DNA from 2 places in the Aquabacterium sp. A3 genome. Region 2 is predicted to be linked to the other one. Evidence: riboswitches for the same ligand, from Rfam matches in the RefSeq annotation. Region 2 holds a riboswitch; the other holds the start of a gene.
What was found. A riboswitch is a leader RNA that binds a small molecule or an ion and turns the genes downstream of it on or off. The one in region 2 is predicted to bind thiamine pyrophosphate.

Region 1 (7,859 bases), on a different contig from region 2:
GGCACCCACCAGCACCACGTCGCCCGGACGCGGCACGATGTACACGCGGTGTCGCGGATGCAGCAGGCGCACCGGGCGCGTCAGGCGCACCCCGGGCGCATGCAGCCAGACCAGTTCGCCGCGCACACCGCGCACGGGCAGGCTGGCGCGCGCGCCTGTGCCGCGCACGTCGATGGCCCAGTCGACGGCCAGGGTGTGGCCGTCATGCAGGTGCAGCGCACCGGGGCTCACGTCCGTCACGGTCTGCCCCCAGTGCCATTCGGCCGTGCAGGCCTGGTCGTGCAGCGCCTGCATCGTGACCACGGTGTCGATGCAGCCTTCATCGGGCAGCAGCCAGGCATGCAGCGGCCCCTGCGCACCGTGCAGCTCGGGCTCGAGTGTGTGCAGTTCGGCGGCCTGCAGCGGCCGGGGGGCCGGCCAGGGCGGTTGGTGGGCTTGCGCCAGCCGCTGCAGCACGCGGTGGGCCGTGCCCAGATCGGGGCCGTGGGCCACCAGCAGGCTGCCGGACTGCCGAAAGCAGGGGGCCAGCGGTCCGGTGTGCGCAAGGGCCGCGGTGATGTCTCGCCAGCGATCCAGCGAGCGCCACCCCAGCGCCGCCACGTCGGGGTCGGCCTGGTCCAGCTCGGCCAGGGGGCTGAGCATCCCGGCGGCGGTGAGGCCGGCAGCCTGGTGCCCATCAAAGCGCGCGGCCGGGCCAGGCGACGGATCAAAGACCGAGACCTGGTGACCGGCCTTGCACAAGGTCCAAGCCAGCAGGCGGCCCAGCAAGCCGGCGCCTGCAATGCCGATGCGCAGGGGCCGGGCGGCGTCCTGTTCTGTGGAGTGCGAGGTCATGGTTCAACCCTTGGGGCTGATGACGGGGTGCACGGGGATGTAGAGCTCACCACCGACCTGCTTGAACTCGTCGGACTTCTGCGCCATGCCGTGGGCGATGGCTTCGCCGTCGCCCACGCCCTGGGCCGCGGCGAACTCGCGCACCTCCTGGGTGATCTTCATCGAGCAGAACTTGGGGCCGCACATCGAGCAAAAGTGCGCCACCTTGGCCGCGTCCTTCGGGAGCGTCTCGTCGTGGAAATCACGCGCGGTTTCGGGGTCCAGGCCCAGGTTGAACTGGTCCTGCCAGCGGAAGTCGAAACGCGCTTGCGAGAGCGCGTCGTCGCGGGCGCGGGCCGCCGGGTGCCCCTTGGCCACATCCGCTGCGTGCGCCGCGATCTTGTAGGCGATCAGGCCCTGCTTGACGTCGTCGCGGTTGGGCAGGCCCAGGTGCTCCTTCGGTGTCACATAGCAGAGCATGGCCGTGCCCATCCAGCCGATCATGGCCGCGCCAATCGCCGAGGCGATGTGGTCGTACCCGGGCGCGATGTCGATGGTCAGCGGGCCCAGCGTGTAGAAGGGTGCCTCGTGGCAGTGTTTCAACTGCTCGTCCATGTTGGCCTGGATCAGGTGCATGGGCACGTGGCCAGGGCCTTCGATGATGGTCTGCACGTCGTGCTTCCACGCGATCTGCGTGAGCTCGCCCAGCGTGCGCAGCTCGGCGAACTGGGCCTCGTCGTTGGCATCGCTCAAGCACCCGGGGCGCAAGCCATCGCCCAGCGAGAAGGTCACGTCGTACGCCTTCATGATCTCGCAGATCTCTTCGAAGTGCGTGTAGAGGAAGTTCTCTTTGTGGTGCGCGATGCACCACTTCGCCAGGATCGAGCCGCCGCGCGAGACGATGCCCGTGCGCCGGTTGGCCGTGAGGTGGATGAAGGGCAGGCGCAGGCCCGCGTGGATGGTGAAGTAGTCCACCCCTTGCTCGGCCTGCTCGATCAGCGTGTCGCGGAAGATGGCCCAGGTCAGGTCTTCGGCCACGCCACCGACCTTTTCGAGTGCCTGGTAGATGGGCACGGTGCCGATGGGCACGGGGCTGTTGCGCACGATCCAGTCGCGCGTGGTGTGGATGTGCTTGCCGGTGGACAGGTCCATCACCGTGTCGGCGCCCCAGCGGATGGACCACACCATCTTCTCGACTTCTTCTTCGATCGACGAGGTGACGGCGCTGTTGCCGATGTTGGCGTTGACCTTGACCAGGAAGTTGCGGCCGATGATCATCGGCTCCAGCTCGGTGTGGTTGATGTTGGCGGGGATCACGGCGCGGCCGCGCGCCACCTCGTCGCGCACGAACTCGGGCGTGATCTCGCGCGGGATGGCGGCACCCATGGGGTTGCCGCGCAGGCGGGCTTCGCGTTCGGCGTTTTGGCCGTACTTCGCGCGCCAATCTTCAGCCAGCTCGATGCGGCGCTGGTTCTCGCGCAGGGCAATGAACGCCATCTCTGGCGTGACGATGCCTTGGCGCGCGTAGTGCATCTGCGTGACGTTGGCGCCTGCACGGGCGCGGCGTGGCGTGCGTTGCAGTCCGCTGGCGGCGGCGCGCAGCGCGGCCATGCGCTCGTCGTGACGTTCGCCTTCTTTCAGCCCGTCGTCCACCGCCAGCACGGCGCGGCCTTCGTAGGCCTCGGTGTCGCCACGCGCCAGGATGGCCGCCTCGCGCACCGCGGGCAAGCCGCGTGTCACGTCGATGTCGACGTTCGGGTCGGTGTAGGGGCCCGAGCAGTCGTACAGCGTGACGGCTTCGCCATGGGTCAGCGAGACCTCGCGCATGGGCACGCGCAAGGGCTCGGGCAACTGGGGGTGGCTGCCTTCGACATAGACCTTGCGGGACGCGGGCAAGGGCTCGCGCGTCAGTCGGGTGCGTTCGTTCAGGGACTCGGCGGCGGCCTGGGCGATCTCGGGTGCGATGTCAGGGGCGTTCACGGTGGGCTCTCCTCGGTGTGGATGCAGGTGCCATGGCCAAAGCCATGGGGCACGTGCTCCGAGGGGCGCCTTCGGGTCGCCGGGAGGATGGGGTGCGCAGGGGGTGGCCCGTCGGGGATGCGGCCAGGAGGCGCAACCGAGCGGGCCGCCTCCATCACGGACCTCTTCCAGAGGCGGCCTGACGGGACAGCTCTTCTTTCGCCGGTATGAACCGGATCAAGTTCAACGGGTTCGGTGTTTCACCATCTCAGCGCCTGCGTGATCGGATCACGTGGCACACCCCGGAGCAAGGGCCAGTGTAGTGCCCTCGGGCCGGGACATCAAGCGCCACCGGGCGCCGGGCGGTGTCAGGCGCGGCTCAGCGACTGGGCTGCCAGCCGGTGGACACCAGGTGGGCGCTCACGCCGGTGTGGGTCATGCTGCGGGGCGTGAGCACCGAGGCGTTCAGCGGGAAGCCCTCTTCAAGGCTGGATGACCGGCGGTCGGCACCGGCCGGGCTGGAGGTGTTGCTGTCGGCCATGAGGGCCGCACTCTGGCCTTGGGGCTCGCCCAACCAGAAGAGCAGGGCCACCAAAGGCACGATCGCGAACAGCGGACGCATGAGGTCTACCTGTGTTTGAAACCAATTTGTCCCAGTGTAGGCAGGGCATGGCATGGCGGTCATCCCCAGTGCGAGGGGGGTGCCCCCTGCGTGTGAGGGGGGTGTTGTGCAGCGCACCACAGTCCCGGTGGGCGGGCGCACTTGCCGGGTCACCGGCCTCGCCCAGGATGGGGAATTTGCTCAAGCACCACTTCCAGTCCCTTGTGCAGGTTGTTGATTATTAAGGACTTTTTTCTTCTGCCGACCCCTTCAAAACGCACGTAAGTATTTGATTTCATTGATTTTTTTTAGCGTTTGACCTTGTTTCGACCCCGGAGCTCGGTTAAAGTGGGATTTAGTGCAAATTCGTGGGGTTTTGTGTGACTCTGGTCTTTCAAGGGGCTTCGGCGCTGTCGATGGACGCCAAGGGACGCTTGGCGGTCCCGGTGCGCCATCGCGATGCCTTGCAGGCCCTTTGTGAGGGGCAGTTGACCATCACCAAAAACCCCGATGGCTGCCTGATGATCTTCCCCCGCCCCGCGTGGGAGGCTTTCCGCGACAAGATCGCGGCCCTGCCCATGTCGGCGGCGGGCTGGAAGCGCATCTTTCTGGGCAACGCCCAGGATGTGGAGATCGACGGCGCGGCGCGTGTGCTGGTGGCGCCCGAGCTGCGGGCGGCTGCCGGGCTCCAGAAAGACGTGATGCTGCTCGGCATGGGCAGCCACTTCGAGTTGTGGGACGCCGAACGCTACGCCGCCCATGAGTCGGCCGTGATGGCCGAGCCCATGCCCCAGGCCTTGCAGGACTTCACCTTCTGACGCCCATGCAGGCCACCCAGCAACCTTGGCAGCACCACACCGTTTTGCTGCACGAGGCCGTTCAGGCCTTGTGGGACGGCGATGTGGGCCCGCGTCCGCAAGGGCGTTACGTGGACGCCACCTTCGGTCGCGGGGGGCATTCGCGCCTGATCCTGTCCCATCTCGGGCCTGAGGCTCGGCTCCTGGCGCTCGACCGTGACCCTGAGGCCATCGCCCACGCCACCCAGGGCGAGGCCGCCATCCACGACGAGCGCTTCGCCATTGCCCACGCCCCCTTTTCGTCCTGGGCCGACGTGGCGCGCGAGCACGGCTGGCCCCAGGTGGATGGCCTGTTGATGGACATCGGCGTGTCGTCGCCGCAGATTGACAACCCCATGCGGGGTTTCAGCTTTCGGTTCGATGCGCCGCTGGACATGCGCATGGACACGACGCAGGGCGAGAGCGCGGCCGATTTCCTGGCCAGCGCCTCGGTGGAAGCAATCTCCCATGTGATCCAGACCTATGGCGAAGAACGGTTTGCTTGGCCCATTGCAAAGGCGCTTGTCGCTCGCCGCGATGAAGGCCAGCCTGTGCGCACCACCGCCGAGCTGGCGGCGCTCGTGGCTCGTTCGGTCAAAACCCGCGAGGCCGGGCAAGACCCTGCCACCCGCACCTTCCAGGCTCTTCGGATTCACGTCAACCGTGAGCTCGGCGAGCTCGAAGATGCGCTGGACGCCGCACTGAGCATGCTGGCGCCAGGCGGGCGCCTGGCCGTGATCAGCTTCCACTCGCTGGAAGACCGCATCGTCAAGACCTTCATCGCTCGCCACAGCCGTGACGAAGTGGATCGCCGGGCGCCATTTGCCGCGCCCAAGCCGCTGATGCTCCAGGCCGTGGCCCGCATCAAGCCCTCTGCGGACGAGGTGGCGGCCAACCCCCGCTCACGCTCGGCGGTCTTGCGTGTGGCCGAGCGCACCGAGGTGCCCTACACACCGCCGGCGTCCGGTCGCGGTGCGGCGCCTGCGCGGGGCAGGAGGTCGCGATGAGCCTGCGCATGAACCTCATCCTGGCGGCTGTGCTGCTCCTGAGCTGCTTCTGGCTGGTGCAGTCCAGCTACGAATCGCGTCGCCTGTTTGTCGAGATGGAGCGAGCCCAGCGCGCCTCGCGCGAACTGCAGATCGACTACGAGCGCCTGCAACTGGAAAAGCGCGTGCAGGCCACGCCCCTGCGCGTGGAGAAGCTGGCGCGTGACAAGCTGCGCATGGCGGCCCCCACGCCCGCCGTGACCCACTATGTGGCCCAATCCGGCTCGTGGGTGGTGCCTGCACCGCCCGTGGCGGCCGCCTCTGGCGCGGTGCCTGCCGGCATGGGGGGGCGTGCGCCATGAGCCGGCTGGGCGATTTCTGGCGCCGCCTGCGAGGGCAGCCCCGACAGCGCAAGCTGGGGGCCATGCCCTCGGTGCGTTATGCGAGCAGCCCTTTGCTGGCGTCGCGCACCCCGCCGTGGCGTGTCAAGTTCATGATCGGTGCCATCGGCCTGGGTTTTGCAGTGCTCATCGGGCGCGCGGCCTGGATTCAGATCATCGAAAACGACTTCTACCTGGAGCAGGGCGCCAGCCGGTACGAACGGCGCATTGCCCTGGAGGCCAACCGTGGCCGCATCCTGGATCGCCACGGCGAGTTGCTGGCCTCCAGCGTGCCGGCGCCCTCGCTGTGGGCCATCCCCAAAGACCTGGATGCCTCTGCGGCGCAAAAGCGTGAACTGGCCAAGCTTCTGGGCATGAGCGTGGGCGAGCTCGACAAGCGCCTGTCTCGCAGCCCCAACTTCGTGTGGTTGCGCCGCAAGGTGGACGACGAGGTGGCCCAGGCCGTGGCAGCCCTGAACATCAAAGGGGTGCACCAGTTGCGCGAGGCCAAGCGGCACTACCCCGAAGGTGAGGCCGTGGCCCACGTGGTGGGCTTCACCAACATCGAAGACAAAGGCCAGGAGGGCATCGAGCTGGCCCACCAATCGCGCCTGGCCGGTCGCGACGGCATGCGTCGCGTCATCAAGGACCGCCTCGGTCGGGTGGTGGAGTCGGTGGGCGACATGGTGCCCGCCGTCGATGGTGAAACGGTGCGCCTGTCGATCGATGCCAAGGTGCAGTTCTACGCCTACCAGCAGATTCGCAATGCGGTGCTGGACAACAAGGCCAAGGCCGGCAGTGTGGTCGTGCTGGACGTGCACACCGGCGAGGTGCTGGCGCTGGCCAACGTGCCCACCTACCGCCCTGATGACCGCCGCAACCTGACCGGCGCGCAGTTGCGCAACCGCGCGCTCACCGACACCTTCGAGCCCGGCTCGACCATGAAGCCCTTCATCGCAGGCTGGGCGCTGGAGACCGGGCGCGTGCGCCCCGACACCATCATCCAGACGGCGCCCGGCCGCATCAGCATCGATGGCTCCACCATCAGTGACGCGCATCCGCACGACGACCTCACCGTGGCCGAGGTCATCCAGAAATCCAGCAACGTGGGCACGGTCAAGCTGGCCATGCAGATGCAGCCCCGCGAAATGTGGGAGCTGTTCTCGGCCGTGGGTTTGGGGCAGAAGCCGCAGATTGACTTTCCTGGTGCCGTGACCGGTCGGCTGCGCCCTTACAAGAGCTGGCGTCGCATCGAGCAGGCCACCATGAGCTATGGCTATGGCCTGTCGGCCAGCCTGTTCCAGATCGCGCAGGCCTACACCGTGTTTGCCACCGATGGTGAGCTGGTGCCCATGACCTTGCTGGCGCGCGAAGGGGTGATGCGCACGGGCGGCCAGGCGCACGAGCAACTGGTGCATGGCCGTCGTGTGTTGTCTCCCGACGTGGCGCGCACGGTGCGGCACATGCTGCAGATGGCCGCCGGCCCCGGCGGCACCGCCCCGCTGGCACAGACCGTGGGCTACAGCGTGGGCGGCAAGTCGGGCACGGCCCGCAAGCAAGAGGGGCGCGGGTACGCCAGCAACAAATACCGGGCCTGGTTCGTGGGCATTGCCCCCATCAGTCAGCCCCGCATCGTGGTGGCCGTGATGGTCGATGAGCCCAACAACGGCAAGTACTACGGCGGTGCGGTGGCCGCGCCGGTGTTCAGTCAGGTGGTTCAGCACACGCTCAACCGCCTGGGCGTGCTGCCGGACATGGCGGTGGAGCCCCACATCGTGGCCTCAGAGCGGCTGGTGCCCGCCGAGGTGGAGAGCTTCTGATGCTGCACCACCTCCATCAACTGACCGACCTGTTGCGCTGGCTTGGCGACCGTGGTGTGCGCGAGCTGGTGGTGGACAGCCGCCGGGTTCGTGCGCAGGCCCACCAGGCGTTTGTGGCCTGGCCGGGTGCCGCCAGCGACGGACGCGCCTACGTGCAACAGGCGCTGGACGCTGGTGCCCTGGCCTGCGTGGTGGAGGCCGAGGGCGTGCAGGCGCACGCTCTGGACGACGCCCGCGTGGTGGCGGTGCCCGACCTCAAGCGCCGCAGTGCCGAGCTGGCCCACGCCTTTTATGGCCAACCCAGTGCCCATCTGGACGTGGTGGCCGTCACGGGCACCAATGGCAAGACGTCGACCTCGTGGTGGACGGCTCAGGCGCTGGACGCGCTGGGGCAAGGCTGCGGCGTGATCGGCACCCTGGGCGTGGGCCGTGCCGGACACCCAGGGGTGGAGTCCACCGGCTTC
Region 2 (7,859 bases):
TTGGCGGCGGCCGCAGCCACCCTGCGTCCCTTGACCCGGCGGGGCACGGGCCGCAGCGTGAGCTTCACCACGGCCATGACCCGCACCGGCGATCTCCAGTGCGGCATGGGCCCCGGCCAACGCGCCGACACCGAGGTCTTCTACATGGCCGGTCGCCAACTGGCGCCCTTGTCGCAAGGCCTGCTGGATGCCGGCTGGCCCACCAACGCCGAGGTGAGCGTGGTGTCGCGCGCCGGCTGGCCTGACATGCGCCACACCGTGCACACGGTGGGCACGCTGGACGAGGCTTCGGCCATCCATGCCGGCCGCCCCACCCTGGTCATTGTGGGCGCTGGCGCCACCGAACTACCTGACGAACCTTTGACCCACATCCCCCTGTGCGGAGAAGGTCAGCCCCCCGCAAAGGGCTGAGCACCCGTAAAATCCGGCCCCGATCCCCATCATCAACATCAACTGAGAACGTCATGACCCACGTCGTCACCGAAGCCTGCATCCGCTGCAAATACACGGACTGTGTGGACGTGTGCCCGGTGGATTGCTTCCGCGAAGGCCCCAACTTCCTCGTCATCGATCCCGATGAATGCATTGACTGTGCGGTGTGCATCCCCGAATGCCCCGTCAATGCCATCGTCCCGGAAGAAGATGTGCCGGGTGACCAGCAGCAATACATCCAGATCAATGCCGACCTGGCCAAAAAATGGCCCAGCATCACCAAGCGCAAGACGCCACTGCCTGACGCGGATGACTGGAAGGACAAAACGGACAAGCTGGATCAACTGATTCGCTGACATCGGCGTGTCGGCCTCCACCCTGATCGAGACGGACGCCCTGGTCGTCGGGGCGGGCCCTGTCGGCCTGTTCCAGGTCTTTCAGCTGGGCCTGCTGGGCATGAGTGCCCAGGTGGTGGATGCCCTGCCCGAACCCGGGGGACAGTGCGTTGCACTGTATCCCGACAAACCCATCTACGACGTGCCCGGCGTTCCGGCCTGTTCTGGGCGCGAGCTGGCTCAGCGCCTGCTGGAGCAGGCGTCGCCGTTCCTGCCCCGACAGGCCGATGGCCAGTGGGCCTCGCTGCACCTGAACCAACGGGTGGCGAGCCTGCGGCCCACAGGCGACGGCCGGTTCGAGTTGCACACCGACCATGGCCAGCAGTTCCTGGCACGGGCGGTGTTCGTGGCGGCCGGGGCTGGCGCGTTCGTGCCGCGCACACTGAAGATGCCGGGGCTGGCGCTGGCCCCCAATGTGCATCACCACCTGCCGGCGGCCGACGCCACGCCGGCCTGGGCGGGCCAACATCTCGTGGTGCACGGTGGCGGAGAAGAAGCCGTCAGCGCCGTGTTGAACCTGCTGGCCGAGGCGCCCGAGCGGCGCCCAGCCCGCCTGACGCTGCTGCACCGTCGCGATGCCTTTCAGGTGGACGCCGAGCTGGACGCCGCACTGCGTGAGCAGCTGTCGTTGGGCAGCGTTCAGTTGGCGCTGGGCCTGCCGGACGGCGCGGAGTATCAACAAGAACGGCCCGAGGAGGGCCTGCGCAGCCTGCGCTTGCTGGGGGCGGACGGCCAGCACCACCACCTGCCGCTGGACCACTTGTTGATCCGTCTGGGACTGAGCCCCAAACTGGGGCCGCTGAGCGAATGGGGTTTGACGCTGGAGCGCAAGCAGGTGGCCGTGTCACCTGACCGCTTTGAAAGCAGCCTGCCCGGGGTGTATGCCGTGGGTGACATCAACACCTACCCCGGCAAGAAGCGCCTGTTGCTGTGTGGCTTTCATGAGGCCACGCTGGCGGCGCACGCCGCCCATGCCGCGCTGCACCCAGACGCCCCCCAGCACCTGCTTTACACCACCACCAGCCCATTGCTGAAGGCCCGCCTGGGCCGAGGGTGATGTGCCAGCGCCCGCCCGTCGACGGGCATGGCGCTAGAATCCACGCCTTGCTAGGGGTGTGCTGGCCTGTCGTGCCAGCACTGAGAGAGTCCCTTCGAACCTGAACGAGATCATCCTCGCGTAGGGAAGCATGGCCTGCCGGGCCGCTTCGCTCAAGGCGTCATGTGCGCCTGACAGCGCAGAGCAAGCACGGCGGCGTCATCGGCTCCTGCGCGACCATCTGCTGGAGTCCTTCTGATGCGTCGCCTTTCTTTGCGTCCTGCCTTGCCTTGCCGGCCCGTCGCGGTGTCGGTCTCGGTGCTCACCTTGACGGCCCTGTGTGGCGCCATCAATGCGCAGGCTGAAACCACCACCACGGCGACCGCCACCACGCCATCTGCAGACGAGCTGCCCGCCATCGGCGTGAGCGCCAGCATCGTCAAGCGCAGTGCGCGGGCCGGCATCGCCGGACTGGGCGAGCTGCCCGCCTGGCAAACCCCGCTGCAAGCCCAGACCTTCGCGGCCGACACCATGAAGGATGCCGGCATGGCGCGCCTGTCGGACGTGAGCAAGCTGGACGCCAGCACCACCGACTCGTACAACACCACCGGCTACTGGGATTACCTGAGCATTCGGGGCTTCAAGCTGGACAACGCCTACAACTACCGCCGCGAAGGCCTGCCCATCAGCGCCGAGACCCGCCTGCTGCTGGACAACAAAGCGGCGGTGGAGTTGCTCAAGGGCACCAGTGGCCTGCAGTCGGGCGTGAGTTCGCCCGGCGGCCTGGTGAACCTGCTGGTCAAGCGCCCCACGGCGGCGCCGCAGCGCTCGGTGGAGGTGGGTCTGGACGATGCCGGGGCCCAGCGCGGCGCGCTGGACGTGTCGACACGCTTTGGCGCTGATGGCGCCATGGGCCTGCGCGTGAACGCCGCCGCCTCACGCCTGAACACCCACATCGACAACACCAAGGGCCGCGCCTACCTGCTGGCGGTGGCCACCGACTGGCGTTTGTCGGCCGACACCGTGGTGGAGGCTGAACTGGAGCACAGCCGCACGCAACAACCCAGCGTGCCTGGGCTGAGCCTGCTGGGCGATGCCCTGCCCTCTGACACGGCCTACCGCCGCAGCCTCAACCTGAACGACCAGGCCTGGACCCAGCCCGTGGACCTGCGTGGTCTGAGTGGCAGCCTGCGCTGGCGCCAGAACCTGGGTCAGGGCTGGGACAGCAGCGTGATGTATGGGTTTCAGCGCTTGCGCACCGATGACCGGGCGGCGTTTCCATACGGTTACACCGAGCTGGACCATGGCATCTCGTTCTACGACGACGGAACGGTGGACATTTATGACTACCGCTCTGACAACGAGTACCGCCACAGCCAGGCCCTGAAGGCCGAGTTGAATGGCCAAGTGCAGTGGGGTGGCCTGCAGCACCAGTTGCGCTTCAGCGTGATGCGCAGCCTGTACGACACCGACATCAAGCCCCAAGCCTACAACTACAGCGGCACCATTGCCGTGAACGCGCCAGGCACACCGGTGCCGGCAGCCCCCAGCCTGGATGTGGCGGGCACGAACCGCTGGGAGCGCAGCACCGAGTGGTCGGCCTTGGACCACATCCGCTTCTCGGAGACCTGGCAAGCCTGGGTGGGCCTTCGCCACACCCAATTGACCCGCAGCAGCGTTCAAACAGATGGTGGCGAGGCCATTCGCTTGTCGCAGAACGTGACGACCCCCTGGTTGGCCCTGGGCTGGACGGTGGCGCCGCAAACCCAGGCCTACCTGAGCTGGGGCCAGGGCATCGAGCTGAATGCAGCTCCGCGCAACACAGGGCTGGACAATGCTGGTCAGGTTCTGCCCGCCTTGAAGAGCCGCCAGACCGAGCTGGGCATCAAAGGCCAGCACCGCGCTGGTCGAATCAGCGGCCAGTGGGGGGCGAACCTGTTCCTCATCCACCGCCCGCTGGCCGAAGAGGTGAACAACCGCTTCCAGTACGACGGCGAGGCCGAGCACCGTGGCCTGGAGGGCTTCTGGCAAGGGCGCTTCGGTGCCTGGGGCCTGGCCGCCAGCGCCATGATCCTGGACGCCGAGCGCCGCAACAGCGCGACGGCGGCACTGAATGGCAAAGAGCCGGTGAACGTACCGCGCCAGACGGTGAAGCTCTCGGGCAGCCACACCTGGGCCGCCCCGCTGCCCGTGACGCTGCAGATGGACGTGATCCACGAAGGGCGTCGCGCCGTGACGGACGACAACCGCGTGCACCTGCCCAGCTGGACGCGCGCCGACCTGAGCCTGCGCGCCGTGCAGAGCCTGGGTGGCCCGTACAACATCACCTGGCGCGTGGCGGTGCACAACCTGTTCGACGTGCGTGCCTGGCGGGAGTCGCCGAAAGAGTTCGGGCACTATTACCTGTTCCCCATGGCGCGCCGCAGCGTGATGGCCTCGGCGCAAGTGGACTTTTGAGCGACTGCTGAAAAACCGTGATGGTTTTGTGACGTCGGGCGTTGCATGAACGCAGCGCCGGTCACGGAAACGATGCTATAGTCTTGGTCTTCGCAGTCAACGACGGCGAAGTATTCCCCGATAGCTCAGTCGGTAGAGCGCCGGACTGTTAATCCGTAGGTCCCTGGTTCGAGCCCAGGTCGGGGAGCCAAACATCCAAGACGGCCTTGCCTGCCGAAATCGCAAGGCCCGACATCAACAGATATTCCCCGATAGCTCAGTCGGTAGAGCGCCGGACTGTTAATCCGTAGGTCCCTGGTTCGAGCCCAGGTCGGGGAGCCACTCTGCCAACCCAGCCCAGACATCGTCTGCGCTGGGTTTTTTCATGCGCTACCAGACGAGCCAGAGGCACCCGATGCGCCAGGCGCCATTTCCACCGTTTGCACCAGCATGGCCGACAGGCCATCGTCTCCGGTGAACACCTGCTGGTAGCCAGCCTGCCGCAACCAGCGGGCTTCATCGTCGCTGCCGGCCTGCGCCACGGCCACGATGTCGGTATTCAAGGCGCGCGCCGTCTCCAGCATGATCAAGGCCTCTCCGGCGTCGTGGCCCGTCACCACCAGTTGCCGAGCGTGGGCAATGTGGGCCTGGATCAGGGTGGCTGGCTCGACCGCCTCACCAAACACGGCCGCCCACCCCCGTGCGCGCAGGTCTTCCACCACGGCGCGGCTGCGCGCCACCACCACGAACGGCACGCGCTGCGCGTACAAGGCCTCGGCCACACGGCGCCCCACGCCACCGTAGCCCACGAGCACCACCTGCCGGGCCAGGTAGCGTTGGTGGGTGGTGATGGGCAGCTCGGCCAGGGGGTCTTCGCGCGCCTCCAGCCTGCGGGCCAGCTCGGAGCGCTGCAGCACCCATTGCCGCACCGGCTCGATCAGCGAGAACAGCAAGGGATTGAGCGCAATCGAGAGCATGGCCCCGGCCACGATCAGGCTTTTGGCTTCGGCCGGCAACACGCCCAGGCTGGTGCCCAGCGCCGCCAGAATGAATGAAAACTCGCCAATCTGCGCCAGGCTAACGGACACCGTCAGCGCCGTGTTGAGCGGATAGCGAAACGCCAGCACCAAGGCCGCGGCAGCCACTGATTTACCCAGGATGATGATGGCGGCCACCCCCAGCACATGCATCGGTTGATCGACCAGAACCGCCGGATCGAACAGCATGCCCACCGAGACGAAAAACAACACGGCGAAGGCATCGCGAAACGGCAGCGACTCTTCGGCCGCGCGGTGGCTGAACTCGGATTCACGCAAGACCAGGCCGGCGAAAAAGGCCCCCAGGGCCACCGAGACCCCAAACAGCGCAGACGACCCATACGCGATGGTGACGGCCGCCGCCATCACCCCCAACGTGAACAACTCGCGACTGCCCGTTCGACTGATGTGCAACAGCACCCAGGGCAGCACCTTGCGGCCCGCCACCAGCATCACCACCAGGAAGGCGCCCACGGCCAGCAAGGTGCGCAACAGAGTCTGCCAGGCGTCTTGCGCCTGCCCTTCACCGTGCGACCAGGCGGCCACGGTGGGCAACATCACCAGCACGAGCACCATCGCCAGGTCTTCCACCACCAGCCAGCCCACAGCGATCTTGCCGTTGACGCTGTCGATGGCGCCTCGGCTTTCCAGGGCCCTGAGCAACACCACCGTGCTGGCCACCGACAGCGCCACCCCAAAGAGCAACGCGGCGGGCCACGGCCAGCCCCACCACCAGGCCAGCACCGCGCCCATGGCCGTGGCCGTTCCCATCTGCACCACCGCACCAGGCACCGCGATGCGACGCACCGCGATCAAATCGTCCAGAGAGAAGTGCAGCCCCACGCCGAACATCAGCAACATCACGCCGATCTCGGCCAGTTGCATGGCCAGGTTCACGTCGGCCACGAAGCCGGGCGAATGGGGCCCGATCACGATGCCTGCCAGCAGATAGCCGACCAGGGCTGGCAGCTTCAGGCGGCTGGCCACGAAGCCGAACACCAAGGCCAGGCCCAGTGCCGCAGCCAGGGTGACGATCAAGGGCATGGCGCCGTGCATGCGCGATCACCCGCCCCGCATCAGCGAATCCAGCGTCAGGTCGAAGGCTGGCGCAAACACGTCCAGGAAGTAGCGCAGCTCGGGCGTCATGGTGGCGTCCATTTTTTCGCGCACCTGAGCTTCAGCCTGCTCGAACTCTCGGTTGCCATAGCGCAGCTCGGCGCGGCATTTGAGCCAGGCGGCCAGGCGGTCGGCCGTCTTGATCAGCTGCACCTCGTCGTCCGACCAGGCGGCATGCTCCATCATCGGTTTCATGGTTTGCCGAAGCGCCTCGGGCAGCAAGCGGGTCATTTCAACGGCCACCTGCTCTTCCAGGTGGCCCGTGGCCTGACGCATCGCAGGCGAATACTTCACCGGGGTGGGCAAATCACCGGTGATGGCTTCGGTGGCGTCATGGAACAAGGCCTTGGCGGCCACCGCGTCGGGGTTGGCCGGCAGGCCCAGCACATCACGACGGATCACGGCCAGCGCATGGGCCAGCACCGCCACATCCCAACTGTGCTGCGCCACATCCTCTTCCACGGCATTGCGCATCAGCCCCCAGCGCTTGATGAAACGCAGGCGGTACAGGTGAGCGTAAAAGGGGCTGTGGGGAGACAGGGACACGGCACGAACTCGGCAAGGCAATGACAGGTCATCATCTTCGCGCAAAATGAGCGTGCATCAAGCCAACCAAGAACCTTGACCACGCCATGTCGGACGAAATGGGCAAATTGATCCTGATCGCAGTGATTGCACTGTTTGCGGTGTTGGGCTGGCGCGCCTGGCAGATCCGTCAGGCCAGCCCGCAGTGGCCCTCTGTGATGGGCGAGATGCTGTCTGCCCGCGCGGTGGCGCGCAATGAAACCGGCGACGGCAGCGGCCATGACATGCACATGTGGCACAGCGAAGTGCGCTACCGCTACGTGGTGCAGGGCCAAAGCTACACCGGCAACCGCCTTCGGGCCTTTGGCTACAACCACAGCAGCGAGGCCGAGTCACTCAAAGAACTGGCCGACTTTCCGGTGGGCCAGCCCGTGCGCGTGTACTACGACCCGGCCAAACCCTCCGTCAGCGTGCTGATCCCTGGCTGATCATTCCTGAGCGCACCGTCACCCGTGGCTTCCAGCAACTTTTCCCTGGCGTACATGCACCCCGGCTGGTTCACGCCGGTGATGGGGGGCATCGGTCTGGCCCTGGCCTGGTGGCGCGCCGCGCCCACGATGGGCATGCCGGCGTGGTGGATCGGGGTCGTGGTGGGGCTGCTGGCCACGCTGGTGTTTGTCACTGTGGCGGCGATCAGCCTGTGGCGCGTCTTGAAACACCCGGCACAGTGGCGGGCCGATCTGGCCCACCCTGTTCGGCATGCGTTTGTGGCGGCCATCCCGGTGTCGATGATTTTGGTGTCCACCTGGCTGCAAGCCCTGGCGGCATTGCTGGGCCGAGGTGCACTGACGGTGGATGGGCAAACCGTTGTGTTGTCTGCCC

Region 1: another riboswitch for thiamine pyrophosphate. It lies ahead of thiC (phosphomethylpyrimidine synthase ThiC); the one in region 2 lies ahead of WNB94_RS15475 (TonB-dependent siderophore receptor).

Annotation. Positions count from the first base shown of each region.
Region 1 is NZ_JBBPEV010000001.1:1,555,888-1,563,746, reverse strand. Features, by position in the region: gene WNB94_RS06935 (FAD-dependent oxidoreductase) at 1-834, opposite strand, end outside; gene thiC (phosphomethylpyrimidine synthase ThiC) at 838-2,742, opposite strand; TPP riboswitch at 2,970-3,087, opposite strand; gene WNB94_RS06925 (hypothetical protein) at 3,152-3,394, opposite strand; gene mraZ (division/cell wall cluster transcriptional repressor MraZ) at 3,760-4,191, shown strand; gene rsmH (16S rRNA (cytosine(1402)-N(4))-methyltransferase RsmH) at 4,197-5,216, shown strand; gene ftsL (cell division protein FtsL) at 5,213-5,557, shown strand; gene WNB94_RS06905 (peptidoglycan D,D-transpeptidase FtsI family protein) at 5,554-7,395, shown strand; gene WNB94_RS06900 (UDP-N-acetylmuramoyl-L-alanyl-D-glutamate--2,6-diaminopimelate ligase) at 7,395-7,859, shown strand, end outside.
Region 2 is NZ_JBBPEV010000005.1:195,832-203,690, forward strand. Features, by position in the region: gene cobA (uroporphyrinogen-III C-methyltransferase) at 1-411, shown strand, start outside; gene fdxA (ferredoxin FdxA) at 465-788, shown strand; gene WNB94_RS15470 (NAD(P)/FAD-dependent oxidoreductase) at 796-1,884, shown strand; TPP riboswitch at 1,927-2,028, shown strand; gene WNB94_RS15475 (TonB-dependent siderophore receptor) at 2,122-4,320, shown strand; tRNA gene WNB94_RS15480 (tRNA-Asn) at 4,435-4,510, shown strand; tRNA gene WNB94_RS15485 (tRNA-Asn) at 4,566-4,641, shown strand; gene WNB94_RS15490 (cation:proton antiporter) at 4,683-6,392, opposite strand; gene yfbR (5'-deoxynucleotidase) at 6,399-6,998, opposite strand; gene WNB94_RS15500 (DUF3592 domain-containing protein) at 7,085-7,465, shown strand; gene WNB94_RS15505 (SLAC1 family transporter) at 7,490-7,859, shown strand, end outside.